DNA from 4 places in the Streptomyces sp. GS7 genome. Region 2 is predicted to be linked to each of the others. Evidence: riboswitches for the same ligand, from Rfam matches in the RefSeq annotation. Region 2 holds a riboswitch; each other region holds the start of a gene.
What was found. A riboswitch is a leader RNA that binds a small molecule or an ion and turns the genes downstream of it on or off. The one in region 2 is predicted to bind cyclic di-AMP.
Positions count from the first base shown of each region.

Region 1 (7,839 bases), 7.2 Mb from region 2:
CGCGGCTGGCCGGCTTCGTGCTGGACGCGTTCGCCTCGACGGACGCCCCGCCGGTCGACGAGGACATGGACCGCCTCACGCAGCGCGAGCGCGAGGTGCTGCGGCTGATAGCGCGCGGATACGCGTACAAGGAGATCGCCAAGCAGCTGTTCATCTCCGTGAAGACGGTTGAGTCACATGTCTCGGCCGTGTTGCGCAAGCTCCAGCTTTCCAACCGGCATGAGCTGACACGCTGGGCGGCGGCGCGACGCCTGGTCTGACCTGCGGTTCCGCGCGGAAGTGGGGATGCGGTGACGGGCGAACGCCCGGTGCCGGACGGGCGACTGTGACGGAAGGGGCACGTAAAGAAGGACTAAAGTCACGCAACCAGGCTTGCGCGGATTCCCATCTAAGGGCGCGGAGAGGCTCGCTGCCCGAAGGCAGGGCCGGAACCCACGCCCACGTCCTTCGTGTTTACGTCCTGGAAACGAGATCCCGATGAGCCTGACGGGCACTCCCTTCTTTCTCTTCGCGCTCCTGCTGCTGATCGTCGCCTTCGTCCTGCCGTTCGCGGTGTGGGGCCGCGTGGCCGGACCGCCCGTGGTGAGAGGGATCGCGCGGCTGCTGATGCTGCTGTTCGCGCAGGTCACCGCCATCACGGTGGTCTTCCTCCTGGTCAACAACGCCAACAACCTCTACGACAACTGGGGCGACCTGCTCGGCACCGGCAACCACATCGACGCGGCCCGTAACCTCGGCCCGGACGGCCTGGGTGGCAAGAACCTCCACGACCAGCCCAAGGTCCACCAGCAGTTCCGGCCGGCCGACGACCCGGTGGTGGGCCCCAACGTCCAGATGACCGACCTCAAGGGCCAGATCTCGGGCGTCAACGGCGAGGTCTACGTCTGGCTGCCGCCGCAGTACAACGACCCCGCGTACAAGGACAAGAAGTTCCCGGTGGTCGAGCTGCTGCCCGGCTACCCCGGGTCCTCGAAGTCCTGGCTGGGGTCGCTGAAGGTGGCCCAGCAGCTCACGCCGCTGATGCAGAGCGGTGCCGTCAAGCCGTTCATCCTGGTGTCGCCGCGTACCAACGTGCTGCCCAACGCCGACAGCGGCTGCGTCAACATCCCGGGCAAGGTCAACGCCGACAGCTGGCTGACCGTCGACGTCCGCCAGATGATCATCGACAACTTCCGGGCCGGCGACAAGCCGGACGCCTGGGGCCTGGCCGGCTACTCGGCCGGTGCGCACTGCTCCGCCAAGCTCGCGCTGGCCCACCCGGACCGCTTCCGCGCCGCGGTCGCCATGTCCGGCTACAACGACCCGGCCATCGAGCCGGACTCGCTCGCCGGCAAGGACCCGAAGCTGCGCGCCGAGACCAACCCGATGCACATCCTCAAGGCCGCCAACGATGCCGGGAAGCCGCCCCGTACGGCGCTGTACATCTCCGGTGCGGCGGCCGACGGCTACTCGGCCGGCATGGGTCTCAAGCAGATCGCGAAGCAGCCGACGACGGTGAACGTCCAGATGATTCCGGCGAGTGCCGGCGGCCACACCGTGCCGGTGTGGAAGCGCCAAGTGCCGGAGATCTTCCGCTGGTTCGGGCTGTTCCTGCGGGCCTGACCGCCTGCGGGGCAAGCGTCCGCGAGCCCGGGAAGCGAGTGTGACGAAGGGCCTGTCCGCCGGATTCGGCGGACAGGCCCTTCGCGTGTTCCGGGGCCCGGAGGAGGGGCCTTGGGGAGGCGGGCGTGGGGGAGGTGTTCTGTAAGGTGCCTGCGGGCGGTCGGACGGACCCTAGGCCGGGCGGGTCGCTCCGGCGAACGGCAGCCGGTCGATCGGAGCGATGCGCACCGGTGCTCCCGGGTGCGGGGCGTGGATCATCTTGCCGTCGCCGACGTAGATCCCGACGTGGCTGATGCCGGAGTGGAAGAAGACCAGGTCACCGGGGGCGAGTTGGGGCCGGTCGACGCGGGGGCCCGCGTTGATCTGGGTGTAGGTGGTGCGGGGCAGGGTGACACCGCCGGACTTCCAGGCGGCCTGGACCAGCCCGGAGCAGTCGTACGCGGACGGCCCGGTCGCGCCCCATGCATAGGGCTTGCCGAGCGCGGCATAGGCGAAGGCGACGGCACGGGCGGCACGCGGGTCGGGGGTGGTCGCTCGTCGCCGCTGTTCCGGGCCCGGGTGGCCGCGCGGGTCCTCGGCGGTCCCCAACGTCTGGACGGTGGCGCTCCGTTGGCCTACGAGCGCGGTTCCGGCCCCCGACAGGTGCCCCTTGGTGGTCCCGGTCTCCGGCAGGTGCCCCCTGGCGGTCCCGGCCTGCGGCAGGTGATTGCCGGCGATGGCTCCGGTCTCCGGCAGGCGGTCCCCGGCCGCCCCGGTCTTTGGCAGGTGTGCCGTGGTGGCCTCGGGCTCTTCCCGGTGTTCCGGATTGGTCCCGGCCCGGCGGTGGAGCCGGCGGACGCTGCCGAGCCGGTGCGCGTGACCGGTCACCGCGGTCGCCTGGTGGCTGCCCGTACGCTCCAGGACCGTGGCGCCGTCCAGGCAGCGTTGCGGGTCCGCGGACAGCGGCGGCCGTACGGTCGGCGGCTGTGCGGCCGGGGCCGCTCCCGTGCGGTGCCGGGTGGCGGCCGTGGTGCCGGCCTCGGCCCCATCGGGGCCGTCGAGGGCGGTGACAACGGTGTCCGTGAGGGCGGTGTCCGTGACGGCCGGCGGGGCGGCGGTGCGGACTCGGGTCATGCGGTGCGACGCCACGGGGGCCGTCACTTCCTTCCCTCGGGGAACGGACGTGTCAGGGGGGCGACCGTGACGGCGACCGGAGCCGTGACGGCGACCAGGGCCGTCATCGATGAGCCGTGAGCGACGACGGGCGGTGCGCCGGCGGTTGCCTGCGAGAGGACGCTAAGCGCGCACGTCACGGGTGGGCGCCGGGTTGCCCGGCATTGTTCGTTTCCGACTCTTGAGTGTGCGGGGGTGACCGGGGTTCCGGCGCCGGGCGGCCGGGAGCGGCCTGCGGTGACCGATGCGGTGATTGCGGGCGCCCTGCCGGAAAGGCCGTGCTAGGGGGCGGCTACGATCCACCACTATGGACGTAGTAATCAATATCTTCGTCGCCCTGCACATCATCGGTATCGCCGCCCTGCTCGGCGGTTTCCTGACCCAGATGAAGGCGATGGGCGCGGGCACCGCCCGCTTCGTGCCGGGCATGCTGCACGGCGCGCTGACGATGCTGGTCACCGGCGTCGCGCTGGTCGGCCTGAACCAGATGCAGGATCATCCGGTCAACAACATCAAGATCGGCATCAAGATGGCCGTCCTGGTGGTGATCCTGGCGCTGGTCTACGTCAAGCGGGACGAGGAGAAGATCGCCAAGCCGCTCTTCGGCGCGGTCGGCGGGCTCACGATGCTCAACATCTTCATCGCGGTCCTCTGGACCTGAGTCCCTGGACCTGAGCCATCGCGGTCCTCCGGAGCCGAGCCCCGGAGGACCAGCTGAGGCCCCCGCCGCAGAGACGACTCACCGCGCGGTCATCCCGCTCCGTACCCGGAGGCGGAGGATGGCCGCGCGGTGGCGTGTGGGGGGAGGAGGGGGAGTGCGGGCCGGTCAGCTGAGCCGGACGCTTCCGTAGATCGGCATGTAGTAGATCGACTCGACGCGGACGCTGGCGCCCGGGTGCGGGGCGTGGATCATCTGGCCGTTGCCGATGTACATCCCGACGTGGCTGATGTCGCTGAAGAAGAACACCAGGTCACCGGGCTGGAGGTCGCTGGTGGAGACCCGGGTGCCGGCATTGACCTGGTCCCAGGTCGTCCGCGGCAGATCGACTCCGGCGGCCCGGTAAGCGGCCTGCGTCAGGCCCGAGCAGTCGTAGGAGCTCGGTCCGGTGGCGCCCCACACGTACGGCTTGCCTATCTGGGCGCGGGCGAAAGCAAGCGCCTCCGCGGCCTTGCTGGAGGAGCTGCTGCCGGACGAGCCCGAGCCGGTGCTCGAACCGCCGCCGCTGGGCTGCTGGCGCTGCTGCTGGGCCTGCTGGCGCGCCAGTTCCGCGGCCTTGCGCTGGGCCTCCTGCTCCTTCTGGCGCTCCAGTTCCGCCAGCCGCGCCTTCTCCTGGGCGGTCAGCCGGGACAGCAGCTGCCGGGCCTCGGCCAGTTTGGCCTGCACGGACTGCTTGCTCTCCTTGAGGGACTCCTGGGACTGCTGGAGGCTCTCCAGGCTGCGGGTCGCCTCGGCCCGCTGCCGTGCCGCCGACGCGGCCTCCTGCTCGTAGGCGGTGACGGTCTGCTTCTGCCGGCCGGTCAGCCGCTCCATGAGGTGGTTGCGGTCGACGAACTGCTGCGGGTCCTTGGCGAGCATCAGCTGCGCCGTCGGGTTCATGCCGCCCGTCTGGTACTGGGCCGAGGCGAAGGTGCCCAGCTCGCGCCGGGACTGGTTCATCTTCTCCGCGCGCTTGGCGGCCTCGTCGAGCAGGCGGTTCACGGTCCGCTGCTGGCTGTCCGCCTTCTCCTTGGCGGCGTTGTACTTCTGGGTGGCGACCTCCGCCTGCTGGTAGAGGCCGTCGACCTTCTGCTTGACGTCCTCGATGGACGGCTTCGGTGACGTGGGGGCCGCGTTGGCGGTCTGCGAGAGCAGGGTCACCGAGGCGAGGGCGGCGGTGGTGAGCCCGGCGGCCGTGCGGCGGCTGCCGGGCGAGGTGAGTATGTGGGTTCGCGGCTTGCGATGCGACGCCAAGGCCGGCGACTCCTTCCGTGGACCGCCTACCGGGTTAGCTGTCGGGTTCGGGCGGTGGCGCTGACGGAAGGCTTGCCCTACGGTCCGTACGTCCGCCTGGCGACGGCCGTACCGATCGATTCACCCCGGTGGTGCTGGTGGGTCCCCGGCTCCGGGTGCCTGGTGGCAGGGCCGGACTCGGCGGGGGCGGCCCGTGCGGACGCTGTCGTTCGCGGGGAGGGCGGGCTGCCCGAGCGAGACGGTAGCCAACCGGTGTGGCTCCTGTGAAGGCTGATGTTCGATATGCCCGAAACCTTTTCGTGACCTGAACGTGGCTCCGGTTTCCTTGCGGTGGAAGTCGCCTACGGGCGGCCCGTTCCGAGCCAGGGCTGGTACGGTGCACGGTCGCGCCGCGTACGGAAGGAACCGGGGCCGAGCCCCGCACGAGCCCCGCAGGGCCGCCGCCGGGACCTCCGCGCCTCACTTCCCCGCCGCAATCGGCCACTCCGCAACCGCTTGTCAGTGCGGCGGCCTAGACTCGGTGGGCGATGAGCAGCCTCTTTGACGACAGCTTCCTGGCGGACCTCGGGCCCTCGGACGAGGAGCCCCCGCCGCCCCCCGAGGACGAGCACGGCCCGGCCCCGGAGGAGATGCCCGCCGACCTCTTCGGCGGCAGGTTCGACGCGCCCGCGCCCAGGGAGGCGCACTACCGCGACGGCGCCGCCCGCCCGGTCCTCGACGCGGCGGCGCTCCTGGAGGGGCTCAACGACCAGCAGAAGGCGGCCGTGGCGCACACCGGCAGCCCGCTGCTGATCGTCGCCGGCGCCGGTTCCGGCAAGACCCGGGTGCTGACCCACCGCATCGCGCATCTGCTGGCCGAGCGTCACGTCCACCCCGGCCAGATCCTCGCGATCACCTTCACCAACAAGGCAGCCGGCGAGATGAAGGAGCGCGTGGCGGACCTGGTCGGCCCGCGAGCCAACGCCATGTGGGTCTCCACCTTCCACAGCGCCTGCGTCCGGATCCTGCGCCGCGAGTCCAAGAAGCTCGGCTTCACGTCGTCCTTCTCGATCTACGACGCGGCCGACTCCAAGCGCCTGATGGCCCTGGTCTGCCGCGATCTGGATCTGGATCCCAAGCGCTTCCCGCCCAAGTCCTTCAGCGCGAAGATCTCCAACCTCAAGAACGAGCTCATCGACGAGGAGAGCTTCGCGGGGACGGCCGCCGACGGTTTCGAGAAGACCCTGGCCGAGGCGTACGCGATGTACCAGGCGCGGCTCCGCGAGGCCAACGCCCTGGACTTCGACGACATCATCATGACGACGGTCAACCTCCTCCAGGCGTTCCCGGACGTCGCCGAGCACTACCGCCGCCGCTTCCGCCACGTCCTCGTCGACGAGTACCAGGACACCAACCACGCCCAGTACACCCTCGTCCGCGAGCTGGTCGGCCCGGGCACGCCCGAGACGCCCGCCGCCGAGCTGTGCGTGGTCGGCGACGCCGACCAGTCGATCTACGCCTTCCGCGGCGCCACGATCCGCAACATCCTCCAGTTCGAGGAGGACTATCCCGACGCGACCACGATCCTGCTGGAGCAGAACTACCGCTCCTCCCAGACGATCCTCTCGGCCGCCAACGCCGTCATCGAGCGCAACGAGAACCGCCGCCCCAAGAACCTCTGGACGGACGCCGGCGCCGGAGCCAAGATCACCGGCTATGTCGCCGACACCGAGCACGACGAGGCCCAGTTCGTCGCCGACGAGATCGACCGGCTCACCGACGCCGGCGACGCCAAGGCCGGCGACGTCGCGGTCTTCTACCGCACCAACGCCCAGTCCCGGGTCTTCGAGGAGATCTTCATCCGGGTCGGGCTGCCCTACAAGGTCGTCGGCGGCGTGCGCTTCTACGAGCGCAAAGAGGTGCGCGACATCCTCGCCTACCTCCGGGTGCTCGCCAACCCCGAGGACACCGTCCCGCTGCGCCGGATCCTCAACGTCCCCAAGCGCGGCATCGGCGAGCGCGCCGAGGCCATGATCGACGCCCTCTCCGCGCGCGAGAAGATCACCTTCCCGCAGGCGCTGCGCCGCGTCGACGAGGCGTACGGGATGGCCGCCCGCTCCGCCAACGCCGTCAAGCGGTTCAACGTCCTGATGGAGGAGCTGCGCACGATCGTGGAGTCCGGGGCCGGCCCCGCCACGATCCTGGAGGCGGTCCTGGAGCGCACGGGCTATCTGGCCGAACTCCAGGCGTCCACCGACCCCCAGGACGAGACCCGGATCGAGAACCTCCAGGAACTCGCCTCCGTGGCCCTGGAGTTCGAGCAGGACCGCGGTGCGGAGGAGGAACCGGAGGCCGGCACCCCCGGCCCCGGGACGCTCGCCGAGTTCCTGGAGCAGGTCGCGCTGGTCGCCGACTCCGACCAGATCCCGGACGAGGACGAGGAAGGCGCCGGTGTCATCACCCTCATGACACTGCACACCGCCAAGGGCCTGGAGTTCCCGGTCGTCTTCCTGACCGGCATGGAGGACGGCGTCTTCCCGCACATGCGCTCGCTGGGCCAGACCAAGGAGCTGGAGGAGGAGCGCCGGCTGGCGTACGTCGGCATCACGCGCGCCCGCGAGCGGCTCTACGTCACCCGCTCGACGATGCGCAGCGCCTGGGGCCAGCCCTCGTACAACCCGGCCTCGCGCTTCCTGGAGGAGATCCCGGACGACTATGTGGAGTGGCGGCGGCTGTCTCCTCTGGGCTCCGGCCCGGCGACACCGTCCGCCTCGATGGGCGGCCTCTCGTCCGGCGGCGGCTTCGGCGGCGTCGGCTCCTCGCTGTCGTCCGCGCGCTCCAAGGGGCCGAGCGGTTTCGCCACCCGGCGCGCCAAGGACCGCCAGGTGGTCTCGCTGGCCGTCGGCGACCGCGTCACCCACGACAGCTTCGGACTCGGCACGGTCGTCGGCGTCAAGGGCAGCGGCGACAACGCCGAGGCGACGATCGACTTCGGCGGCGAGAAGCCGAAGCGGCTGCTGCTGCGGTACGCGCCGGTCGAGAAGTTGTAGCGCCCGCGGGCGACGTCAAGAGCCGCGGCCTCAGTACGGGTTGAGGTCGTGGCTCCGCAGCCACGGGATCGGATCGACGGCCGCGCCGCCATCGGGGCGCACCTC
Region 1 is NZ_CP047146.1:8,146,494-8,154,332, reverse strand. Features, by position in the region: gene GR130_RS35365 (LuxR C-terminal-related transcriptional regulator) at 1-260, shown strand, start outside; gene GR130_RS35360 (alpha/beta hydrolase) at 478-1,602, shown strand; gene GR130_RS35355 (C40 family peptidase) at 1,774-2,715, opposite strand; gene GR130_RS35350 (hypothetical protein) at 3,062-3,415, shown strand; gene GR130_RS35345 (C40 family peptidase) at 3,581-4,705, opposite strand; cyclic di-AMP (ydaO/yuaA leader) riboswitch at 4,714-4,883, opposite strand; gene pcrA (DNA helicase PcrA) at 5,233-7,734, shown strand; gene GR130_RS35335 (M23 family metallopeptidase) at 7,765-7,839, opposite strand, start outside.
Region 1: it holds a riboswitch for cyclic di-AMP, as region 2 does, so the genes downstream of both, GR130_RS35345 (C40 family peptidase) here and GR130_RS03935 (transglycosylase family protein) in region 2, are expected to answer to the same signal.

Region 2 (7,839 bases):
CGGTCATCTCCTTCATCACGCCGTCGGCCTCCAGCGTGCCGATCGCGGAGGCCGCGCGCGGGCAGGTGAGGTAGTAGAGCGTGGGGAAGGGCGTGCCGTCCTCCAGGCGCGGCGCGGTCTCGACGACGTCCGGCTGCCCGCAGGGGCAGCGGTGCGCGATGGCGCGCAGGCCGCGCGGCGGGCGGCCGAGCTGCTCCTTGAAGGCGGCGATGTCCGCGGCGGTGGGCTCGGTGGGCTCGGTCTGGGGCGGAGGCGTTTCCATGGGCGCTTTCGGTGAGGGCGGCGGGTTCTGTCCGGTGGCGGCGGTGCCGGGCGGGGCGGCGGACCGCCCCGCGGGGCCGGCCGGCCGCCGGGCTCGGTGCGTACCACCGCGGGGGTCGTGCGGGTGGGGCCGTGCGGACGGTCCCGGTGTCGACAGTACGGGCTAGGGCCTGTCCGATGGGCCGGGGTCGGAAAGGCCGCGGCCCATCGGACAGGCCCTACCGCTGGTCCGCGGCGTCGACACCGTCCCACAGCTTCTCGTACCAGGGCGGCTGCGTCGCCGCCGCCCCCTTCTGTGCCGCGTGCACGCCGGAGCCGTCCTGGACGGTGTAGGCGGTCTCGCCCGGCATGACGTAGTGCAGGTGCCGGCGGGCCTGCTGCCGGACGAACTCCGGATCCTGCCAGCGGGCCTTCTCGTCGCGCAGCCGGTTCAGCTCGGCGCCGGCGTCCTGGGCCTTGCGGCGCTGGTCGGCGATGTCCGAACGCTGGGAGATGTACTGCCTTATCGGGTAGGCGAGGGCGACGACCAGGGAGCACATCACCAGCGCGAGCAGGGCGGCGCGGCCGGTGAGGCGGTTGCGCCGGGGGCGCCGCTTCGCGCGGTAGACGCGGGCGGCGGCCTGTTCGCCGAGCGCCTTGAGCCGGGTCGCGGTGGAGAACCGGTCCGCGGGCACGTGGCCTCGCCTCCCCTTCAGATTCCGTCGTGCCGCCGTGTCGCCACAACGACGTACGTCCCCGGCAACGGTACGGGACCGGTGCCGGGGACGGACGGAAGACGTACGGACGCTGCCGCGGCTGCGGCCGTCAGCCCTTGAGGCGGGGGACCGTCGGGCGCTTCAGGGCGTCAGCCCTTGAAGCGCGGGAAGGCGCTGCGGCCCGCGTAGACCGCGGCGTCGTCGAGGATCTCCTCGATGCGCAGCAGCTGGTTGTACTTGGCGACGCGCTCGGAGCGGGCCGGGGCGCCGGTCTTGATCTGGCCGCAGTTGGTGGCGACGGCGAGGTCGGCGATGGTGACGTCCTCGGTCTCACCGGAGCGGTGCGACATCATGCACTTGAAGCCGTTGCGCTGGGCCAGCTCGACGGCGTCCAGGGTCTCGGTCAGCGAGCCGATCTGGTTGACCTTCACCAGCAGGGCGTTGGCGGAGCCCTCCTCGATGCCGCGGGCCAGGCGCTCCGGGTTGGTGACGAAGAGGTCGTCGCCGACCAGCTGCACCTTGGCGCCGAGCTTGTCGGTGATGACCTTCCAGCCGGCCCAGTCGTCCTCGAACAGCGGGTCCTCGATGGAGACGAGCGGGTAGGCCGCCACCAGCTCCTCGTAGTACTCGGTCATCTCGGCGGCCGAGCGGTCCTTGCCCTCGAACTGGTACTTGCCGTCCTTGTAGAACTCGGAGGCGGCGACGTCCAGCGCCAGCGCGATGTCCTGGCCGGGGGCGTAGCCGGCCTGCTTGATGGCCTCCAGGATGAGGTCGAGGGCCTCGCGGTTGGAGCCGAGGTTCGGGGCGAAGCCGCCCTCGTCGCCGAGGCCGGTGGACAGGCCGCGCTCCTTGAGGACCTTCTTGAGGGTGTGGTAGACCTCCGCGCCCCAGCGCAGCGCCTCGGAGAAGGACTCCGCGCCGATCGGGGCGATCATGAACTCCTGGATGTCCACGTTGGAGTCGGCGTGCGAGCCGCCGTTCAGGATGTTCATCATCGGGACGGGCAGGATGTGCGCGTTCGGGCCGCCCAGGTAGCGGAACAGCGGCAGGTCGCTGGCCTCGGCGGCGGCGTGCGCGACGGCGAGGGAGACGCCGAGGATGGCGTTGGCGCCGAGCGAGCCCTTGTTGTCGGTGGCGTCCAGGTCGAACATCGCCTGGTCGATCAGCCGCTGCTCGGTCGCGTCGTAGCCGACCAGCTCCGGGCCGATCTGCTCGATGACGGCGAGGACGGCCTTCTCCACACCCTTGCCCAGGTAGCGGTTCGGGTCGCCGTCGCGAAGCTCGATGGCCTCGAAGGCGCCGGTCGAGGCACCGGACGGCACGCCGGCACGGCCGGTGCTGCCGTCGTCGAGGCCGACCTCGACCTCGACCGTGGGATTACCTCGCGAGTCGAGAATTTCGCGGGCTACGACGACGTCGATGGACGGCACGTTGTCTCCTTCATGGGTGTCTGGAGTTCTGCAGCACGAGCCTAACGGCCCCGGGCGGATCCGCTCGCCCTCGGCCCGCTCCGTGGGACGGAAAAACCCAACAAGCAGGCCAAAGGCCCAGTTCACGGAACGTTTGGGCGCATTGTTCGCTGAGCGGGGAAAGCGGCGGAAGGCGGCCGCCGGGCGGGCTGCGCGATGTCACGGACGCGGCGTCACGAACGCGGCGTCAGGGACGCGACGTCATGACGTCATGGAGAAGCCCCGCCGCGGCGCGCTCGGGGGAAGTACGCGCCGGGGCGGGGCAGGCTCGGACGGCCGGTCCGGATGGGGCCCGGCTCACGTTCGGCTCAGGCGGCCGGGCCGGCCGAAGCGGCTCAGACGCTGAGCTTCTGGCCCGGGAAGATGAGGTTCGGGTTGCCGCCGACGACGGACTTGTTGGCCGCGTACAGCGCCTTCCAGTTGGTGCCGTGCGCCTTGGCGATCTTGGCGAGGGTGTCACCGGACTTCACGGTGTAGGTCTCGCCGGAGCGGTGCGAGTGCTGCGGGGCCGGCTGGGCCTTCTCGCGGACCGGGGCGGACTTCTTGGTGGTGCCCTCGGCCTTCTTGCGGGTCTCGGTGGTGCCCTGGCTCTTCTTGACGGCGGAGCCGGACGGGTCGACGTTGGCGGCCGGGCCACCGGCGGTCAGGTTGCCGGCGCCGGCGCAGGACCAGGCACCCGGGCCCTGGATGGCGAGCAGCTTCTCGGCGACGGCGATCTGCTGGGCCTTGGTGGCCAGGTCGGCGCGGGCCGCGTACTTGGTGCCACCGGCGGCGGCCCAGCTGGAGTTCGAGAACTGCAGGCCACCGTAGTAGCCGTTACCGGTGTTGATCGACCAGTTGCCGCCGGACTCGCACTGGGCGACCTTGTCCCAGGTGGCGACCGAGGCCGCGGAGGCGGAGGTGGCGCCCATCAGCGGCACGGCGACGGCGGCACCGGCGACACCGGCCAGGGTGGCGACGCGGACGGCCTTGGAGCTGCGACGGTGCTTGCCCTTGTTGATCAGCATGGTGCGTTCGTTTCCTCACCGACGCCTACGAGGTGAGCTGTCGGGTTCGGGCCATGTGAGTTGCCCGGCCGTGTGTGCTGCACACATGGCTTCACCCCAAGCCGGCTGACCCGCTTTCACGGGCGGGGCCGGCACTTACCTTGGGTCCCCCGCTCCTGCCTTCGGCGCTTGCGCGTCGGTTGCCTCCGACCGCCGGCAGGATTCGGCGTGCGATCGCAGAGCCCGCTTTGGCGAGCGGTCCTGACCGTAAGCAGTAACCCGCTTGGTGTTCAAACCCCATGTTCTGAACCAAGTTGACCATTTTTGATCATGACGGGTCGCATTTCCGCAGGTCGGCACCGGTATGGCAACGGGGGGCGGGCCTGGACCCACCCCCCGCAACGAGAGCCTTGTCTCACTTTGGAGAAACCGGACGAACCGCCGGTAACTACCCTTCCCCGTGCCCGAGATCGAGCAGCTGACCTGGGCGAATCAGGTCCGCGTCGGCGCCGACGACGTCCTTGTTGTGCGCGTAGAGCGCGGGCCAGCCGCCGGGCAGGCCATGGCTCCCGGCGATCGCTGACAGGGTGTCACCGGGACGCACGAGGTACCGGTCGGCACCCGCCGGGGGCGTGCCGTGCGCGTCACCGCCGCGGGAGGCGTGGCCGCCCGGGGAGCCGGCGGGGTCGTCACCCCGGTCCTCGTCCGGGCCCGCGCCGGTGCCGCGGCCCTTGCCGCTGTCGCCGCTGCCGTTCCTGCCGTCACCCTTGCCCTCGCCGTCGTCCGGGGCGCCGCGGTGCTTGCCCCGGCCGGGCGGCACGGACGGGGCCGACCGGTCGTCGCCGGGCCCGGGAGAGGCCGTACCGGACGGCGACGGGGTCGCCGACGAGCCGGTGGGGTCGGTGGTGGGGTCCGTGGTGGGGTCCGTGGGGCGGTCACCCTTGTCCCCCTTGTCGCCCTTGTCGCCCTTGTTGCCGTGGTCGCCCCGGTTGCCCTTGTCACCATGGTTGCCGTGGTCGCCCTGGTTGCCCTGGCCACCCTGATCGCCCTGGTCGCCGGGGTCCGTAGAGCCCGGGGTGTCGGGTCCGGGTGCCGAACCGGACGGGCCGGCGGTGCCCGAGTCGTCGTCCGACCCGTTGGAGGGGTCGGCGGTGTGCGAGTGCGACGGGCGCGGGGAGGGCTTGGTCGTGCTGCCGGGGTCGACGTCCGGCGTCCGGCCGTCCTTGGTGAGGCCGGCGTTGGCCGCGCAGCCGGGGAAGGCGTCCGGGCCGCGGTCGTCGAGTATGGCCTCGGCCACGGCGATCTGCTGCGCGCGGCTGGCGAGGTCGGGGCGGGAGGCGTAGGCCGAGCCGCCGTAGCCGTCCCACATCTCCTGGGTGAGCTGGAGGCCGCCGTAGAAGCCGTTGCCCGCGTTCGCACTCCACACCCCGCCGCTCTCGCACTGGGCGACCTTGTCCCAGGTGGCGGTGTCGGCGGCGTGGGCGCCGCTGGCGGCGAACAGCGGCAGGGCGAGGCCCGCGCCGGTCACTCCCGCCGTGACAAAGATCGCCGGTGCTTGACGGGGGCGACGGTGTCGGCCGTTCCCGGAACGCATGCGGTTGCCTTTCGCGCGGCGGTTGAGTTGTCGGATCGGCGCCACAGTGGCCCCGGCCGTACCGCCGGGTCTGCCGTCGGTCCGGCCGCCGGTCGAACATTCGACCGCGATCGTCCGTGGAAAGGTAGCCGGGGTCACGGGTAGTCACAAGTCGGTGTAGCAGAGATCACGTGTAGGTCACGCAGCTGACGTCATGTCAGGTTCGGCTGGGCCCGGCGACCTTCGCCGGTCAGCGGGCGTTCGGCGTGAACTCCACCGGCAGGGACCGCAGTCCGCGCATGATGAGCCCGCCGCGCCAGCGCAAATCATCCGGTTCCGCCGCAAGCCGGATGTCCGGGAGCCGGGCCAGCAGGGTGGCGAGCGCGGTCTGCCCTTCGAGGCGGGCCAGCGGCGCACCGAGGCAGTAGTGGATGCCGTGCCCGTATCCCAGGTGCGGGTTGTCACGCCGGGTGAGGTCGAGGACGTCCGGCTCGGTGAACCGCGCCGGGTCGCGGTCGGCGGCGGCCAGCACCACGAGCACCGGGTCCCCCTCGGCGATCCGCTGCCCGCCCAGCGTCAGGTCCCGGGTCGCGAACCGCCAGGTGGCCAGCTCCACGGGACCGTCGTAGCGCAGCAGTTCCTCGATGCCGGTGGCGAGCAGCTCGGTGTCGCCGGCCGCCATCGACTTCTGGAGCAGCTCGCGCTGGGCGGGGTGGCGCAGCAGCGCGTAGGTGCCGTTGCCGATGAGGTTGACGGTGGTCTCGAAACCGGCGAAGAGCAGGATGAAGGCCATCGCCGCGGCCTCGTTCTCGGTGAGGTGCTCGCCGTGGTCGGAGGCGCGGATCAGGCCGGAGATCAGGTCCTCGTCCGGGGCGGCCGTCGCGCCCAGGCCCGCCCGCTTGCTGTGGATCAGCTCGGCCAGGTACGTGCGCATCTTCTTCACCGAGCGGGCGACGCCGCCGCGCGGCCCCCCGCCGGGCCCGGCTTTGGTGTGTCGCAGCATCATGCCCGCCCAGTCGCGGAAGTCGTCCTGGTCCTCGGGCGGGACGCCGAGCAGGTCGCAGATCGCGTAGATCGGCAGCGGGAACGCGAACTCGTGGATCAGGTCCGCGCTCCCCCGCGCCGCGAAGCCGTCGACCAGACGATCCGTCAACTCCTGTATCCGTGGCGCGAATTCGGCGACCCGGCGAGGGGTGAACGCCTTCGAGACCAGGCGGCGCAGCCGGGTGTGGTCCGGCGGGTCGATGTTCAGCAGATGCGTCATCAGATTCGCGCTGCGCTCACCCGGGATGCCGATCCTGCCCTTGCCATGAGCCGCCTCGGAGTGGTGCACCGGGTTCTTCGACAGCCGCGCGTCGGCGAGCGCCTGCCGGGCGTCCGCGTAGCGGGTGACCAGCCACGCCTCGACGCCGCTCGGCAACGCCGTCCGGTGCACCGGCGCATGCTCCCGCAGCCAGGCGTACGCCGGGTACGGGTCGGCGGCGAACTCCCAGGTGAAGAGGTCGGGCGCGGGGGTGGCCGCGGGGATGGCCACGGAGGCGGCGGGACAGCCCGCAGGCTCGCCGGCGGGCGGGGCCTCGGGGCGGGCGTCGGGCATGGCGTTGGGGTGGGCGTCGGACGTCTGCTGCACATATCGACCGTAACCGGTGCCCCACCCGCACCGCCCCACCCATGGGCCTCACCCCGGCTCGACGCCCAGCCCCGCCAGGAACGCCGCCGCGGCCGGCGACGGCCCCAGCCCGCTCCACACCACCCGCTCGGTGCGCTCCGGCGCGGGCCGTACCCGCACCGTGTGCAGCCCGGTCAGCTTCCGGGCGAACGCCGCCGGCACCATGCCGACGCCGAGCCCGGCCCGGACCAGCTTCGCCAGGAACTCCACGGTGGTCACCTCGAACGCCACCTCCGACGTCAGCCCCGCCGCCCGGAACGCCTCGTCGCGCTGGCGGCGGGCCGCCGAGCCCTCGGCGTAGTCGACGAACGTCTCGCGCGCCACCCGTGCCAGCGTCGTCCACTCCCGCCCGGCCAGCGGATGCTCCGGCGGCACCACCGCGACCAGCTCCCCGTGCGCCAGCACCTTCTCCCGCACGCCGACCGTGCGCGCCCCGGGCACCAGCCCGACGAACGCCACGTCCAGCACGCCCGCCCGCACCCGCTCGATCAACGGATCGCTCATCTCCATCTGCAGACTGATCCGCACCTTCGGATACCTCGTACGGAACGCGCCCAGCTCGCGGGCGAGATCGACCGCCTCCACGGTGGAGATCGCCCCGACCGCCAGCCGCCCGCGCACCTCGCCGGTCGCCGCCTCCACCTCGGCGCGGGCCCGCTCAGCCGCCTGGAGCGCCTGCCGGGCGACCGGAACGAAGGCTTCCCCGGCGGCGGTCAGCCGCACGCTCCGGCTCGTCCGGTCGAAGAGCCGGGCCCCCAGCTCCTTCTCCAGCCGGGCGACCTGATGGCTGAGCGCGGACTGCACCACATGGCAGCGCTCCGCGGCCCGGGTGAACCCACCGGTCTCGGCGACCGCGACGACGTACCGCATCTGCTGGAGCTCCATGCGCGCGATCGTAGGCGCGTGGCCACCCACACCCGCCGCACGGACATCCATCTCGTTTCACGATCGATGGGATGAAAACTATGTGTTGGACCGATGGATGGGGCAGCCCCGAGGCTGGGCGTCATGAGAACCGTCGCGCCGCGGGAGACCGCACCGGACACGCCCGCCCCGCCCCGCCTGGGGCGCGGCACCCTGCTGCTGATGTCCGCCGCCGCCGGGCTGTCCGTGGCCGGCAACTACTTCGCCCAGCCCCTCCTGGACGTCATAGGCCACGACCTCCACCTCTCCGCCGGCACCGCCG
Region 2 is NZ_CP047146.1:927,055-934,893, reverse strand. Features, by position in the region: gene GR130_RS03950 (DUF501 domain-containing protein) at 1-262, opposite strand, end outside; gene GR130_RS03945 (FtsB family cell division protein) at 480-935, opposite strand; gene eno (phosphopyruvate hydratase) at 1,106-2,386, opposite strand; gene GR130_RS03935 (transglycosylase family protein) at 2,761-3,432, opposite strand; cyclic di-AMP (ydaO/yuaA leader) riboswitch at 3,440-3,609, opposite strand; gene GR130_RS03930 (transglycosylase family protein) at 3,860-4,939, opposite strand; gene GR130_RS03925 (cytochrome P450 family protein) at 5,235-6,581, opposite strand; gene GR130_RS03920 (LysR family transcriptional regulator) at 6,663-7,538, opposite strand; gene GR130_RS03915 (MFS transporter) at 7,662-7,839, shown strand, end outside.

Region 3 (7,839 bases), 6.1 Mb from region 2:
CGACCGCAGCGCCGTCGCCGCGGGCTTCGGCCTGCTGCGGCTGTCGGGCGCGCCCTCGCTGGGCTGGCTGGACGTGAAGACGTCCGGCGGTGTGGAGGTCGCCGCCATCGAGGCCGCGGTCGACGAGGAGCTGGCCCGCTTCGCCGACGAGGGGCCGACCCCGGAAGAAATGGAGCGGGCCCAGGCCCAGCTGGAGCGCGAATGGCTGGACCGCCTCGCGACGGTCAGTGGCCGTGCGGACGAACTGTGCCGCTTCGCCGTCCTGTTCGGCGATCCGCAGCTCGCGCTGACCGCCGTGCAGCGCGTCCTGGAGATCTCCCCGCTGGAGGTGCAGGCGGTCGCCAAGGCCCGGCTGCGCCCCGACAACCGCGCCGTGCTCGTCTACGAGCCCACCGAGCAGACCGACGCCGCCGATACCGAGGAAGAGGAGGCGGCGCAGTGAACGACGCCACCACCCGCGACGACGCCCCTGTGAGCACCATGGACTTCCACCCGCAGCCCCAGGGGGGCGCGCCCAAGCCGTGGGCGTTCCCGGCCCCCGAGCGCAGCCAACTGCCCAACGGCCTCACCCTCCTGACCAGCCACCGCCCCGGCCAGCAGGTCGTCGCCGTCGAGATCAACCTCGTCGCCCCCCTGGACGCCGAGCCCGAGGGCCTGGACGGCGTCGCCACGATCATGGCGCGCGCCCTGTCGGAGGGCACCGACAAGCACACCGCCGAGGAGTTCGCGGCCGAGCTGGAGCGCTGCGGCGCCACTTTGGACGCGCACGCCGACCACCCCGGCGTTCGGGTCTCCCTGGAGGTTCCGGCCTCCCGGCTGCCGCGTGCGCTCGCCCTGCTCGCCGACGCGCTGCGCGCCCCCGCCTTCCCGGACAGCGAGATCGAGCGGCTCGTCCGCAACCGCCTCGACGAGATCCCGCACGAGCTCGCCAACCCGGCGCGGCGCGCCGCGATGGCGCTGTCCAAGGAGCTGTTCCCGGCCACCGCCCGGATGTCCCGGCCCCGCCAGGGCACCGAGGAGACCGTGGCGCGCGTCGACGCCGGGGCCGTCCGAGCCTTCTACGACGCGCATGTGCGGCCCGCCACGAGCACCGCCGTCATCGTCGGCGACTTCACCGGCGTCGACCTGGACGCGGCCCTCGCCGACACCCTGGGCGCCTGGACCGGATCCACCGCCGAGCCGCTGAAGCCCGCGCCGATCGTCGCCGACGACAGCGGCCGGGTGGTGATCGTGGACCGACCCGGCGCCGTTCAGACGCAGCTGCTCATCGGCCGGACCGGACCCGACCGGCACGACCGGGTGTGGCCCGCGCAGGTGCTCGGCACGTACTGCCTGGGCGGCACGCTCACCTCCCGACTGGACCGTGTGCTGCGGGAGGAGAAGGGCTACACCTACGGGGTGCGCGCCTTCGGGCAGGTGCTGCGGTCCTCCGCACCCTCGTCCCCCGAGGGCGCCACGGGTGCCTCGCTGCTGGCCATCAGCGGCTCGGTGGACACCGCCTCCACGGGACCGGCCCTTGAGGACCTGTGGACGGTGCTGCGCACCCTCGCGGCAGAGGGGCTGACCGACGCCGAACGCGATGTCGCGGTGCAGAACCTCGTCGGCGTCGCGCCGCTGAAGTACGAGACCGCGGCGGCCGTCGCCGGCACGCTCGCCGACCAGGTGGAGCAGCACCTCCCGGACGACTTCCAGGCGCAGTTGTACGTCCGCCTCGCGGAGACCGGCACGGTCGAGGCGACCGCGGCGGCCGTCAGCGCGTTCCCGGTGGACCGCCTGGTGACGGTTCTGGTGGGCGACGCGGAGCAGATCGTGGAGCCCGTCAAGGCGCTGGGGATCGGCGAGGTGACGGTCGTCGGCGGCTAGCGTCCGCGGCATGACTGCCCGTCGTGCGACGGCTGGTCACGTGGCGTCAGAGCGGCTCCCGTGGTGGTCACCCGCCACGGGAGCCGTCGCATGTCCGCCGCCGGCCGCAGCGAGCCCGCAGCCCGTTTCCACGTGTCACTGTGCTCTTGCCGGACGGGTACGCCGCGTGTCGCGTCCGTACCGCCGGCCCGCTTCCGCGTTGCGGGTCCGTGCCGCCGATGTCCCGTCCCGCGCTGCTGGTTGCCCTTCCGAGGTGTGGCGTCTCGCACAAACAGCCGATTCTGTTTGCCGATTGAAAGTTGTCCCGTTTAGCGTCGGTCCGGCTGTTCGTCACAAGACCGCCACAACAGTGGCACCGGACAGCCATCGCCGAGTCCCCGTACGGCGCGAGCCAGGGGAGCCGGGGACCCACATGTCCCTTGGGGTGAATCGGGCCTCTCTCCGGAGGAGCCCGTAGGAGACCTTCCTGCTCCGAACCCGTCAGCTAACCCGGTAGGCGAGAGGGAAGGAAAGGACCAGCCAGTACATGGCGTTCACCCGTGCCACCGGGAAGCACCGCCGTGCGAGCCGCACCGCTCGTACGACCCGCAACATCGCCGGCATAGCCACCTTCGCGGTCTCCGGTGTCGTCGCCTCCATGGCGTCGCCCGCGCTGGCCGCCACCGGCGAGGCGGCGCACCACGACACCGGACTCCAGCAGGCCGTCGTCGTGGGTGACGAGCTCGCCGGCCGGATCGAGGCCCAGGCCGACGCGCAGCAGGCGGCAGCCGAGGCCGCCGCCGCGAAGGCGAAGGCCGAGGCCGAGGCCAAGCGGCGCGCCGAGGAGGCCAAGAAGAGGGCCGAGGCGGAGCGGGCGGCCAAGGAGCGCGCCGCCCGCGAGGCCGAGCGCAAGCGCCTCAACACCTTCGTCGCCCCCGTGGACGGCTCCTACGTCTCCACCCCGTACAAGGCGTCGAGCGGCTTGTGGTCCTCGGGCAGTCACACCGGTATCGACTTCCACGCCGCCTACGGGACGTCCGTCCACGCCGTGGGCTCGGGCACCGTCGTGGAGGCCGGCTGGGGCGGTGCGTACGGCAACAACATCGTGATCAAGATGAACGACGGTACGTACACCCAATACGGTCACCTGTCGTCCATCGGCGTCTCCGTCGGCCAGACCGTCACCCCCGGCCAGCAGATCGCCCTCTCCGGCAACACCGGCAACACCACCGGTCCGCACCTCCACTTCGAGGCCCGCACCGGCCCCGAGTACGGCTCGGATATCGACCCCGTCGCCTACCTCCGCTCGCACGGCGTCAACGTCTGACCTTCCCGCCGCATCGCGCGTCCCCCAGGAGCTCCGGCCCGCCCCCCATACGGGCCGGGGCTCCGCGGTATCCGCCGCATCCGGTCGTATTCGCCCTCGCCGTCTCCGCAGGGCCGGGTGTCCGGCCGGTCCACCGGCCACTGGACCTCCGCCGCATCGGCCAAAAAATATCGATAAATTCACGGCATCCGCAGGAAACCTCGTCCTGGTCGAATAGAGTCAGGGAAAGGCGCCGATCGGCGGCGTTTCGAGGGGAATACGGCGGAGGCACGGACGATGCGAGGCCACATTTCCGCGCATGCGGTGTGCACAGCGATTCGCGACGATATCGTCTCCGGCGTGCTCGCGCCGGGAAGCCGGTTGATCGAGGACATTCTCGCCGCGCGTTACGGAGTCTCCAGAGTCCCGGTGCGTGAAGCGCTGCGCACCCTCCAGTCCGAGGGCTTCGTCACCACCCGCCACCACGCGGGCGCCTGCGTCGCCGAACCCACCGAGCAGGAGGCAGCCGACCTCCTGGACATCCGCGCCCTCCTGGAGCCGATGGGCGCCGCCCGCGCGGCCGTCCGCCGCAGCCCCGCCCACCTCAAGGTGCTCCGCGGCCTGGTGCGGCTCGGCCGGGAGCGCGCCCGGCACGGTCACCCCGCGGATCTGCGCCAACTGGACGGCTGGTTCCATGAAACGCTCGCCCAGGCGGCCGGCAGCTCCAGCCTCACGGCGCTGCTCACCCAACTGCGGCGCAAGATCGAGTGGATGTACGTCGTGGAGCCGACGGCCCGGGTCGCCGACGCCTGGGACGAACACGGCGCCGTACTGGACGCGGTGGCGCGGAGCGACGCCGAACGGGCCCGTGCCCTGATGGCGGCCCACATCGAGCGCTCCCTTCCGGTGCACCGGCTGCGGCGCCCCGCCGCGGCGGCCGTGAGCGATTCGAAACGGCCCGTCAACACGGCGCGTGTGCGGAATTAACACGCGGGCCGTATACAAAGAGGTACGGAAAGGCTCTTGCGCGGGCCGCGATGACTCCTGTGCGGGCCGGAATGCGTTTCTGTATTTCCGCGGGGCGTGTCGGGGGATGGGTAGGCGCGTCCGGTATTCCGTCGTTTTTCGCCCGAGATGGTCGCTGATTCTCGCGGGATGTCATTTCCCGTGAGCTGAATTTCCGCGTCGTTCGGTCCGGATATCCGCTTCCCGTATTCGCCGGCGGTTCCGTGATGCGCCAGAGGTCCCGTCATGCCGGCCCTGTGTGCCGAGTGCCGGACCGAGGACAGCGAAACGGCCCCGTCGCGCGACCGTTTCCGGTCGTCGCGGCGGGGCCGCATCGGTGGAAGTCCCGGCGGGCCGGCGGGTGAGAGCGGGTCCGCGGAAGTCTTCGAGTGGCTTCAGACGGTCTCGGGGAGCTCTTCCAGGCCCTCCGTGACCAGCTTGGCCAGGCGGTCGAGCGCGGCCTCGGCGCCCTCGGCGTCAGAGGCGAGCACGATCTCCTCGCCACCCTGGGCGCCCAGGCCGAGCACGGCGAGCATGGAGGCCGCGTTGACGGGGTTGCCATCGGCCTTGGCGATCGTCATGGGGACACCGGACGCGGTGGCCGCACGGACGAAGATCGACGCGGGGCGGGCGTGCAGGCCCTCGGCCCAACCGACATTGACGCGGCGCTCAGCCATGGTGTTGCCCTTCAAGTCGTGACTGTTGTCTAGACCAGTCTCTCACGCTGTGGGGGGTGCTCCCACAGCCCTTCGTCCTGACCTCCAGGTCCGGCTTCCCGGCCGTTTCTCCCGGCCGTTCGACCCGCCGGAGACGTCCCTGCGACCGAGCGTACGCACGCCGAGCCGGCTGTCAGTGCCCGGCCGTACGCTGTCGGCATGCAGACGCCGCCTGATCATGCGTACCCGACCCACTGGGAAGCCGATGTGGTGCTGCGCGACGGCGGGACGGCGCGCATCCGCCCCATCACGCCCGACGACGCCGAGCGGCTGGTCTCCTTCTACGAGCAGGTCTCGGACGAGTCGAAGTACTACCGCTTCTTCGCGCCCTATCCGCGTCTGTCCGACCGCGACGTCCACCGTTTCACCCACCACGACTACGTGGACCGCGTCGGCCTGGCCGCCACCGTGGGCGGCGAGTTCATCGCCACCGTCCGCTACGACCGGATCGACGACCGGGGCCTGCCCGCCAAGAGCCCCGACGACGACCAGGCCGAGGTCGCCTTCCTGGTCCAGGACGCCCACCAGGGCCGCGGTGTCGCCTCCGCCCTCCTGGAGCACATCGCGGCGGTCGCCAGGGAGCGCGGCATCCGCCGGTTCGCCGCCGAGGTGCTGCCCGCCAACTCCAAGATGATCAAGGTGTTCACGGACGCCGGCTACACCCAGAAGCGCACCTTCGAGGACGGCGTGGTCCGCCTGGAGTTCGACCTCGAACCGACCGAGCAGTCCATGGCCGTGATGCGCGGCCGGGAGCAGCGCGCCGAAGCACGCTCCGTCCAGCGGCTGCTCGCCCCCGGTTCGGTCGCCGTCCTCGGCACCGGCCGCGCCCCCGGCGGCGTCGGCCGCACCGCGCTGCGCCACGTCCTCGACTCCGGCTTCACCGGCCGCCTGTACGCCGTCAACCACGCCTTCCCCGAAGACCTGCGGCTCCTGGAGCCCGAGGGAGTCCCCGCCGCCCGTACGCTGCGCGAGATCACCGAGCCGGTCGACCTGGCCGTCATCGCCGTCCCCGCGGCCGGCGTCCCCGACGTGGTCCGCGACTGCGGCGAACACGGCGTCCAGGGGCTGCTGATCCTGTCCTCCGGTTACGCCGAGGCCGGCCCCGAGGGCCGTGAGAGGCAGCGCGCGCTGCTCCGTCAGGCCCGCTCCTACGGCATGCGCCTCATCGGGCCCAACGCCTTCGGCCTGATCAACACCGCCCCCGATGCCCGGCTGAACGCCTCCCTCGCTCCCCGGATGCCCGGCGCCGGCCGGATCGGCCTGTTCACCCAGTCCGGCGCCATCGGCATCGCCCTCCTCAGCGGACTGCACGCGCGCGGCCCCGGTGACGGCGGTATCGCGGGCATCTCCGCCTTCGTCTCGGCCGGCAACCGCGCCGACGTCTCCGGCAACGACCTCCTCCAGTACTGGTACGACGACCCGGACACCGACGTCGCGATCCTCTACCTGGAGTCCATCGGCAACCCCCGCAAGTTCGCCCGGCTCGCCCGCCGCACCGCCGCCGTCAAACCGGTCGTGGTCGCCAAGGGCGCCCGGCACACCGGCACCGCCCCCCTGGGCCACGCCGTCCCCACCGTCCGCATCCCCGACAGCACCGTCGCCGCCCTGATGCGCCAGGCCGGCGTGATCCGCGTCGACACGGTCACCGAACTCATCGACGCGGGGCTGCTGCTCGCCTCCCAGCCGCTGCCCTCGGGCCCGCGCATCGCCATCCTGGGCAACGCCGAGTCGCTGGCGCTGCTGGCGTACGACGCCTGCCTCACCGAGGGGCTGCGCCCGCAGCGCCCCCGTGTGCTCGCCTCCGACGCGACCCCCGAGGACTTCCGTGCCGCGCTCGCCGAGGTGCTGGCCGGCGACGGCTGCGACGCCGTCGTCGTCACCGCCATCCCGTGGGTGGGGGAGGAGGCCGCCGGCTCCCCGGGCGGCAGCGGCGAGGGCGCCTCACTGGCAGCCGCCCTGCGCGCCGCGGTCACCGCCGACCCGGGCAAGCCGGTCACGGTCGTCCACCTCGCGATGGACGACCTCGCCGAGGCCCTCGCGGCACCGCCCGGCCCGCAGGAGCCGGCGGCCCCGGCCCCTGACGGCGGGCCGTCTCGCCCGGAGACGCCCGAGAGGTCCCCGGCGCAGCCGCCCGCCCCGCCCCTCCCGCCCCACCCCCCGATGCCGCCGCACCCCCCGGCCTCCTCGTACGCCCCCGGTCCGCCCGGCCCGCCGCCCGTCCCGGGTGTCCGGCAGACCGCCCCCGATGCCGAGGCGCCCGCCGCGCCCCGCCCCCGCCCCGCCCTGATCCCCGCCTATCCCGCCGCCGAGCGCGCCGTCCGCTCGCTCGCCGAGGCCGTCCGGTATGCGGCCTGGCGCCGGGCGGCGGCCGAGCCGGGCCGGGTGCCCGATTACGACGACATCCAGGAGGCCGCGGCCGGTGCCGACGTCGAGCGGCTGCTGGACCAGCTCACCCAGGGCGTCGCCCCCGGCCGCTCCGTACGGCTGCCGTCCGCCGACGCCGAGGCCCTGCTCGCCCGCTACGGCATCCACGCCCGCCCCGCCCTCCCGGCCCCCGACCCGGACACCGCCGTCCGCGCCGCCGCCCGGCTCGGCTATCCCGTCGCCCTCAAGACCATCGCCCCCCATCTGCGGCACCGCGCCGACCTCGGCGGCGTCCGCCTCGACATCGCCGGCGAGCCCGAACTCCGCCGTACGTACGCCGAATTGACCGATTTCCTCGGTTCCCCCCAGGAGCTGCAACCGGTCGTCCAGGCGATGGTGCCGCGCGGTGTCGACACGGTCGTCCGCGCCGCCATCGACCCCGCAGCCGGCGCCGTGCTCTCCTTCGGGCTGGCCGGTGCCCCCTCCCAGCTGCTCGGCGACATAGCCCACCGATTGATTCCGGCCACCGACCGCGAGGTCAGCGAGCAGATCCGGTCGATCCGCAGCGCCCCGCTGCTGTTCGGCTGGCGCGGGTCCCAGCCCGTC
Region 3 is NZ_CP047146.1:7,028,022-7,035,860, reverse strand. Features, by position in the region: gene GR130_RS30555 (M16 family metallopeptidase) at 1-442, shown strand, start outside; gene GR130_RS30550 (M16 family metallopeptidase) at 481-1,863, shown strand; cyclic di-AMP (ydaO/yuaA leader) riboswitch at 2,221-2,377, shown strand; gene GR130_RS30545 (M23 family metallopeptidase) at 2,390-3,169, shown strand; gene GR130_RS30540 (GntR family transcriptional regulator) at 3,446-4,135, shown strand; gene GR130_RS30535 (HPr family phosphocarrier protein) at 4,549-4,830, opposite strand; gene GR130_RS30530 (bifunctional acetate--CoA ligase family protein/GNAT family N-acetyltransferase) at 5,029-7,839, shown strand, end outside.
Region 3: it holds a riboswitch for cyclic di-AMP, as region 2 does, so the genes downstream of both, GR130_RS30545 (M23 family metallopeptidase) here and GR130_RS03935 (transglycosylase family protein) in region 2, are expected to answer to the same signal.

Region 4 (7,839 bases), 610 kb from region 2:
ACCGCCCTCACCTCCCTGAAAACCCGCGCCCTGGCCCGCGACATAGCCCGCCGCACCCACGGCCCCACCGCCGCCCGCGCCGTCACCGAATACACCGCCCTGGCCACCACCCTCTCCTTCCACCGGCGCCGCGCCCACCTGACGGGCACCACCCCGGACTTCGCGGCCCGCGAGCGCGACCTGCTGGACCTCCTGTGGCACTACCGCCCGTGGGCCGAACCGGCCCTGATCCAGGCCCTGGCAAGCCGAGAGGGAAGCAAGGGGAAGACGGCACGGAAGGCAGGGAAGGTGGGGAAGGCAGGGAAAGTGGAGAGGGTGGGGACAGAGAGGAAGGAAAGGGAAGGCGGACCGGGCGCCGTGGCACTCGTCGACGAGGCGGACCAGTCGCCCGGTTGAGCGCGGACTGCAGGCCCTTACGTGGTGGGCCGCGGACGCGACCGACCCAAGAGGCACAGGCACCGCACGACGACCCAAGAGGCGCCGCGCGACGGGCGCTTGCTTCAAGTGCACTTGAAGGTCCTAGCGTGGTCGGCATGACGGTGATCGACAGCACCCCCGTGGCGTCGCCGCCCGTGGACGCCTGTGTGTCCGCGGGGGCGGCGCATCCGCGCCCCGACGGCCAGGACCGCTACACGATCAGCGAGGTCGCGGAGTACACCGGACTCAGGGCGCACACCCTGCGCTGGTACGAGCAGATCGGTCTGATGCCGCAGGTGGAGCGGTCGCACACCGGCCAGCGTCGCTTCGACAACAGGGACCTGGACTGGCTCACCTTCGTGGGCAGGTTGCGGCTGACCGGGATGCCGGTCGCCGACATGGTCCGCTTCGCGGAACTGGTCCGCCAGGGCGAGGTCACCTTCGGCGAACGCCGGGAGATTCTGGAACAGACCCGGCTCGAAGTCGCCACGCGCATCGCGGAGTTGCAGGACACCCTCGCCGTACTCGACGCCAAGATCAATTTCTATGCGGGCGCCCGCCAGGCGCCGGAAGGGGCCTGAGCGCCATCATGAGCAACGCCATCGAACAGATCCGCAAGGTCGAGCTGGGCACCGGCGGCCCCCTCGTCGGCGTCCAGGGCTTCGGTGCGATGGGCATCAGCGCCGCCTACGGACAGACGGACGACGCGGCGGCCCGCGACACCCTGGAGGCCACCGTCGAGGCGGGCGTCACCCTCATCGACACCGCCGACATGTACGGCGTCGGCGCCAACGAGGAGTTCCTCGCGCCCTTCGTCGCCGCACACCGCGACGAGATCACCCTGGCCACCAAGTTCGGCATCGAATACCGCACCGACGACCCGAGCTACCGGGCCATCCGCAACGACCCCGGCTACGTCAAGAAGGCCGTCGAAGCGAGCCTGCGCCGCCTGAACGTCGAGGTCATCGACCTCTACTACATGCACCGCCGCGACCCGGCCATCCCGCTCGCCGAGTCCGTCGGCGCCATGGCCGAGCTGGTGCGGGAAGGCAAGGTCAAGCACCTCGGCCTGAGCGAGGTCACCGGTGCCGAACTGCGCGAGGCGCACGCCATCCACCCGATCACCGCGCTGCAGACGGAGTGGTCGGTCTTCAGCCGGGACGTCGAACACAGCGCGGTGGGCGCGGCCGCCGCGCTCGGGGTCGCCTTCGTGCCGTACTCGCCGCTCGGCCGGGGCTTTCTGACCGGTGCCTTCAGCGACGCGAGCACAGAACTCTCCGGCAGCGACTTCCGGCAGTTGCTGCCGCGCTTCACCGGCGACAACGCCAGGGCGAACGCCGCCCTCCTGGCGCCGCTGCACAAGATCGCAGCCGACCGCGGCGCCACCACGGCGCAGATCGCCCTGGCCTGGGTACAGCACCGGGCCCAGGCGCACGGCCTGACCGTCGTACCGATTCCGGGAACCCGCAAGCGCAGCCGGCTCCTCGAAAACGCCGCGGCCACCCGCATCGTGCTGACCGCCGAAGAGCTGGCCCTCCTAGAGCCGATCGCCGGCCAGGTGGCCGGCGACCGCTACGCGGACATGTCCCTCACCTCCGCAGCCCGGGAAGCCCAGGAGTGATCGGCGAGCCGTCGTCACGCACCGCGCTCCTGACGTGGACCCGACCGACCGTCGACGACCAGGGCCTGGCCAGCCCACCGGCCTGACCCACCTGTCCGGGGCACCTATCCAGGCCACCCATCTGGGTGGAATGCGTAATTACGACTGCACGTCCGGCTCGGTCAACACAACAGGTCGGTCGGCCCACCGCGCTCGATGGCTCTGTACGCATTCCCTTTTGATCTGGTGTTCCTTGACGCTGCCCTTCGGAGACGCCGGGCGGGGTCCCGAAGTTCACGAGGTCCGAGCGTAGGCTCCTCGACATCGACCTTGATTTGGGACGGATTACGGAGGTTTCTGTGATGGCCGGTATACCGACGAGTGTGGTCGCGGCAAGTGGGCTGGTGGCCGGCTACGGCGTCGCCCGGTGGACGAAGAAGCGGCCGTTGGGTGGGGTGGCGCTGGCGGCTGCCGGGGCGGTGGCCGCCAAGGGGTGGCAGGAGAAGGCCGGTACGAAGGCGGCGGCTGCGCTGAGCGGGGCCTATGTGGCGGCGTTTGCGGGGTCGCATCCGCTGGCCAAGAAGATCGGGGCGTGGCCTTCGGTGTTCGCGGTCGCGGGCGGGGTGGCGCTGGCGTCGTGGGTGGTGGCGGATCGTCGGGGGTAGTGGCGCCCCGGGGGGCCGAGTTGTTGTGGTGTTCGTGGTGCGGGGCGGGTGAGGGTTACCGCCCCGCACCACTGTTGTCAGTCCGCTGTTGTCAGTCCGCTGTTGTCAGTCCGCTGTTGTCAGGCCACTGTTGTCGGTTCGATGTTGGCGGTTCGATGTTGGCGGTCCTCGCGCTCGAGGTCGCCCGCTGTCAAGGGTTCCGCGTTCTCACGGATCCCGGGCCCACAGAGGCCAGGGCGCGAGGGTCAGGCCGACGCCCTCGTGAGGAGGGCCAGTTCGACGTCGGTGAGGGTGAGGTCGGAGACGGCCAGGAGGGGCGGGAGCTGGGCGACGTTGCGGGCGCTGGCGATGGGGGCCGCGACGGTGGGCCTTGCGGCGAGCCAGGCCAGGGCAACGGTGGCGGGCTCGGCGTCGTGGGCGCCGGCGACCGTGTCGAGGGCCTGGAGGACGCGCCGGCCCCGCTCGGTATCCAGGTACGCGGCGGCCTTCCCGGAGCGGGGGCTGTCGACGCTGCCGCCCGGCCGGTACTTGCCGGTCAGGAAGCCGGAGGCGAGGGCGTAATACGGGACCGCGGCGACACCGTGGCGGGCGGCCACATCGGCGAGTTCGCCCTCGTAGGTGTCGCGGGAGACCAGGTTGTAGTGCGGCTGGAGCGCCACATAGCGGGCCAGGCCCTCGCGGGCGGAGAAGGCCAGCGACTCGTCCAGGCGCCGCGCGGAGATGTTGGACGCGCCGATCTCCCGGACCTTGCCGGCGCGGACCAGCTCGTCGAGGGCGGTCAGGAACTCCGCCACCTCGACCGATTCGTCGTCGTAGTGGGTGTAGTAGAGGTCGATGTGGTCCGTACGGAGACGGGTCAGGGACGCCTCGACCGCGGTCTTGATCGTGGCGGCGGACAGGCCCTTGAGATCCGGTCGGGCACCCACCTTGGTGGCGATGACGACCTGGTCGCGGTTGCCGCGGGCCGCCAGCCAGTTGCCGATGACGGTCTCGGACTCGCCGCCCCGGTGGCCGGGCACCCACATCGAGTACGCGTCGGCGGTATCGATGAAGTTCCCCCCGCCGGCCACGTAGGCGTCGAGCACCCGGAAGGACTCCGCCTCGTCGGCGGTCCAGCCGAAGACGTTGCCCCCGAGGCAGAGCGGGGAGACGGACAGCGAGCCGATGGTCTTGGTGGTGTGGGTCGTCATGCGTCGCTTCAGCGCCGGCGGACGGGGAGATATTCCGTCGGCGGGCGGGGAGTTACTCCGTTGGCGGAGAGGGAGTCACTCCGTCGGCGGGCGGGAGTCGTTCGCCGCCCTGCCGCCCTGCCGCCCTGCAACGCGTCGTTGCGCGCATCCCGTGGGGGCGTGCGCCCGTACGCATTCCACGGGGGGGGACGTGCCCCATACGTCAGACGCCGACCCCGTGGTCGCGCAGCCACGGCATCGGGTCTATCGGATCGCCGGCGTCCGGGCGCACCTCCAGGTGGAGGTGCGGGCCGGTGACGTTGCCGGTGGCGCCGACGCGGGCGATCACGTCTCCCGTGGTGACCTTGCCGGAGGTCTTCACCATGGAGGACAGATGGCAGAACCAGAGTTCCGTGCCGTCGTCGAGGGTGAGGACGATGCGGTAGCCGTACGGACCGGCCCAGCCCGCCTTGGTGATGGTGCCGGAGTGAACCGCCTTGACCAGTGAGCCCGTTGGCGCCGCGAAGTCCTGGCCGGTGTGGTTCGCCGCCCAGTGGTCGCCGGCCTGCCCGAAGCTCGCGGTGAGGGTGTACGAGGAGACCGGGACGACATAGCTCTTCGCCAGTTCGGCGAGGCGGGCGGCCTCCGCCGCCTGACGCTTGGCCTCCGCCGCCGCCTCCTTTTCGGCGGCAGCGGCCTGCTCGGCCGTCTTCTGGTGCACGGTCGCGTCCTTCGCAGCCTCCTGGATCGCCGAGTGTTCCGCGGTCTCACGCGCTTCCCGGTCCGCAGCGCCCTGCTGGGCATCGGCCTGCTGGAGGATCCGGCTGCGCAGCGCCTCGGCCGCGCCCGTGCCCTGACCGGCTTCGTGGTGCGTCACCCCCGCCTGGGAGAGGGGGCGGGAGGTGCCGGCGGACGCGGGCGTGGAGTCCGCTCCGGCGGCGGACGGGGCGTCCGTACCGGCGGCCGATGCCGTCGCGGTGCCCCCGCCGTCGGAGAGGAGCGAGCCGATGCCGGGCAGCGAGGCGGCGTCCGGGAGCTTGCCTGCGAGGTCGTCGGCCATCCCGCCGAGGTCGGGCATCGATATCGGCACCGGCGGCCGGTCCTCGGCCGTGGCCATCCCGCCGGCACCGACCGCCGCGATGACGCCGACGCCCAGGACCGTACCGCCGCGGGCGAGTCCGCCGCTGCGCTGCTTGGCCACCCGGTGCTTGCCGCGGACCGGGCGGACGGACTCCTCGGTGGGGTTCCACTCCTCCCAGGGGCCATCGTCCTCGACGGACGCGCCGTCGTGGGCGGCGGCGAATCCCGGGGCGCCGGCGAATCCCGTGGTGTCGGCGGGGCTTTCGCAGGTGTCTCGCCCCTCGCCCGGGTCGGGGAGATCAGCGGCGGGGACGTCGAAGCCGAGGACGCCGTCGCGGCGACCCGGACCGGCGAGGTCGTAGGCGGACGGGGCGTGTGGGGCGGGCCTGTTGGACGCCACGGGGGCGCACTCCTTTCCTTCCTTCTCGCCTACCGGGTTAGCTGACGGGTTCGGAGCAGGAAGGTCTCCTACGGGCGCCCCCTGGCGAGAGGCGTCCGATTCACCCCAAGGTGGTGGTTCCCCGGTTCCCTTGGCGCGGTGCTGCGCAATTCCAGGCAGATACGGCGGATTCGGGTGCGCCCCGTCGGGCGACCCGGTGCGGTTCTGGGCAATTCCGCACGGCTCTTCACGGCTCTGTACGGCTCTGTAGGACGGGTGCGAGCGAGCAGTTCGGAGTGGTGCGGAGTGGTCCTGGACGTGCGGGAACAACGCATTCGGGATTCGGCGTCGGCGCGCGGTGCCGCCATTGGCGACGGCTGGGACGACCGCGCTCCGTTATCGGACAGTAATAGAGACGGCGGCGGAATACCAAGCGTTCCCGCGAATCCGCACGGGTTTTGCCCACTCCCCGTACGAGCTGTGGCATGGGATTTTGGCCGCCGGCGCGGGCGCAGACCGGGCGAGTGGCCGGCGCCGCGCCGGGTGATCTTGCGGTGATGGTGTGTCAGTTGTTATGCGGAGGGATGCCCCGCGGTCACGGAGCGTGAGAGCAGTACGGTCGGATCATGGTCGTCAACGTCGTGAACACCGGGAACGCCGGGAACACCGTCAACAGCGCTCAGGCAGTGGCGAATCGGCACCGGGAGTTCTCCCGGCAACAGGCCCGGGGACGTTCCGCCCCACACGAGGAGTTGACCGCACGGATCAGCCGGGACCCCGAATTCTGCGGCCTGCTCTCGGGTTCGCTGCCCGCCGGCGACCGCCGGCACCCAGAGCTGCTGCTCGCCGCCGTGCGCTATCTCGACGGCCCGCACGCGGAGTTGGGCCCGCGTGACGAGACGGCCTACGGGCGCTGGCGCGAGTGGACGGTCCGGCACTGGGACGAGGTCCGCGCGGTGATCATGCGCCGCGCGCCCCGGACCGGCGAACCGGCCCACTGCGCCACCCTGCTGCCGCTGCTCGCCCGCCTGCCGCAGCCGCTGGCCCTCCTGGAGATCGGCGCATCGGCCGGGTTGTGTCTGCATCCGGACCGATACCGGTACCGGTACCGCTACTGCCGTACCGGGCAGGAGGCGGGCGGTTCCGACTCCAACCCGGGTCCCGGTGCCCGTTCCGGTGCCGGTCCCGGTGCCGGTGCAGGACCGGACGCCGCAGGCCCCTACGGGACGCCGTACGAGGAGGCCGGCGCCCCGGACAGCCCCGTGACCTTCACCTGCCGTACGAGCGGGGCGGCGGGCGCCGCGAGCGGCGGTACGGTCCCGCCCGGCGCGCTCCCCGACATCGTCTGGCGCGCCGGTATCGACCCGAACCCCCTCGACCCGGTCGGCGAGCCGGACGACCTCCGCTGGCTGCGGGCCCTCGTATGGCCACAGGACGCGGACCGCATGGCGCGGCTGTCGGCGGCCGTCGAGGCGGTACGGCCGGCGCCGCGCCCCCGTATCGTGCGCGGCGACCTGGTCGGCGAACTGCCCGCGCTGGCCGCCGAGGCGCCGCCGGAGGCCACGCTCGTCGTCTTCCACAGCGCCGTACTGGCCGGTCTTCCGCCCGCCCGGCGCGAGGAGTTCGCCCGGCGCGTGCGGTCGCTGCTCGCCGACCGGGACGGCGGCGGGCACTGGATCTCCCAGGAGCACCACAGCGTGCTGCCCTGGATCGCCGCGCCGGAGCACGCGTCCCTCGGCCCGGAGGACTCGGCGCTGCTGACGCTCGCGCTGGACGAGCGCCCGGTGGCCCTCACCGGACCACAGGGCCGGAGCCTGCACTGGCTCCGGTGACCCGGGAGGACTGGCCCCTGTGACCCCGGAGGACTGGCTCCGGTGACCCGGGAGGCCGTGAGACGCGCGGCGGCTGCCCCCATCCCTCGTCCCTCCAGGGGGCCGTTCCCCAGGGACCGTTACCCCTCCAGGGGCCGCTGCACCGCCAGGAGCGCCATGTCGTCCGCCGGCGCCCCGCCCGAGTGCCGGGCGACATCGTCGAGCAGCAGCTCCAGGAGGTCGTCGGTCCCGGCGAAGCGCCGGCCGCGCAACCGGCCGCCCGGGTCGTAGAACCGGCCCAGCAGGTCCCGGGCCTCGGTCACCCCGTCGGTGAACAGGAGCAGCAGCGCCCCGGCCGGAAGAAACGTCTCGTCCGACCGGTCCGGCCAGCCGGCCACATCGCTCAGCCCCAGCGGCAGCGCGGGCGAGCTGGGCATCAGCTCCCGCAGCCCGCCGTCGGGGGTGAGCAGCAGAGGGGCCGGGTGGCCGCGGTTCAGGACGCGCACCACGGACCGGTCCCCGGCGGGGACCTCCGCCAGTACGGCGGTGGTGAAGCCCTCGAGCCGGTCGGGCCCCTCGCGCCGCCCGCCTTCCCGTTTGAGCGCGCGTTCCAGCCGGCCGGCCACCGCCTCCAGCGTGGCCTCCTGCTCCGCCGCCTCCCGGAAGGCACCGATGAGGACCGCCGCCGCCTCCACGGCCTCCAGGCCCTTGCCCCGCA
Region 4 is NZ_CP047146.1:317,277-325,115, reverse strand. Features, by position in the region: gene GR130_RS01470 (PrsW family glutamic-type intramembrane protease) at 1-396, shown strand, start outside; gene GR130_RS01465 (MerR family transcriptional regulator) at 534-998, shown strand; gene GR130_RS01460 (aldo/keto reductase) at 1,007-2,038, shown strand; gene GR130_RS01455 (hypothetical protein) at 2,380-2,682, shown strand; gene GR130_RS01450 (aldo/keto reductase) at 2,928-3,872, opposite strand; gene GR130_RS01445 (M23 family metallopeptidase) at 4,075-5,331, opposite strand; cyclic di-AMP (ydaO/yuaA leader) riboswitch at 5,343-5,487, opposite strand; gene GR130_RS01440 (DUF2332 domain-containing protein) at 5,937-7,142, shown strand; gene GR130_RS01435 (PP2C family protein-serine/threonine phosphatase) at 7,262-7,839, opposite strand, start outside.
Region 4: it holds a riboswitch for cyclic di-AMP, as region 2 does, so the genes downstream of both, GR130_RS01445 (M23 family metallopeptidase) here and GR130_RS03935 (transglycosylase family protein) in region 2, are expected to answer to the same signal.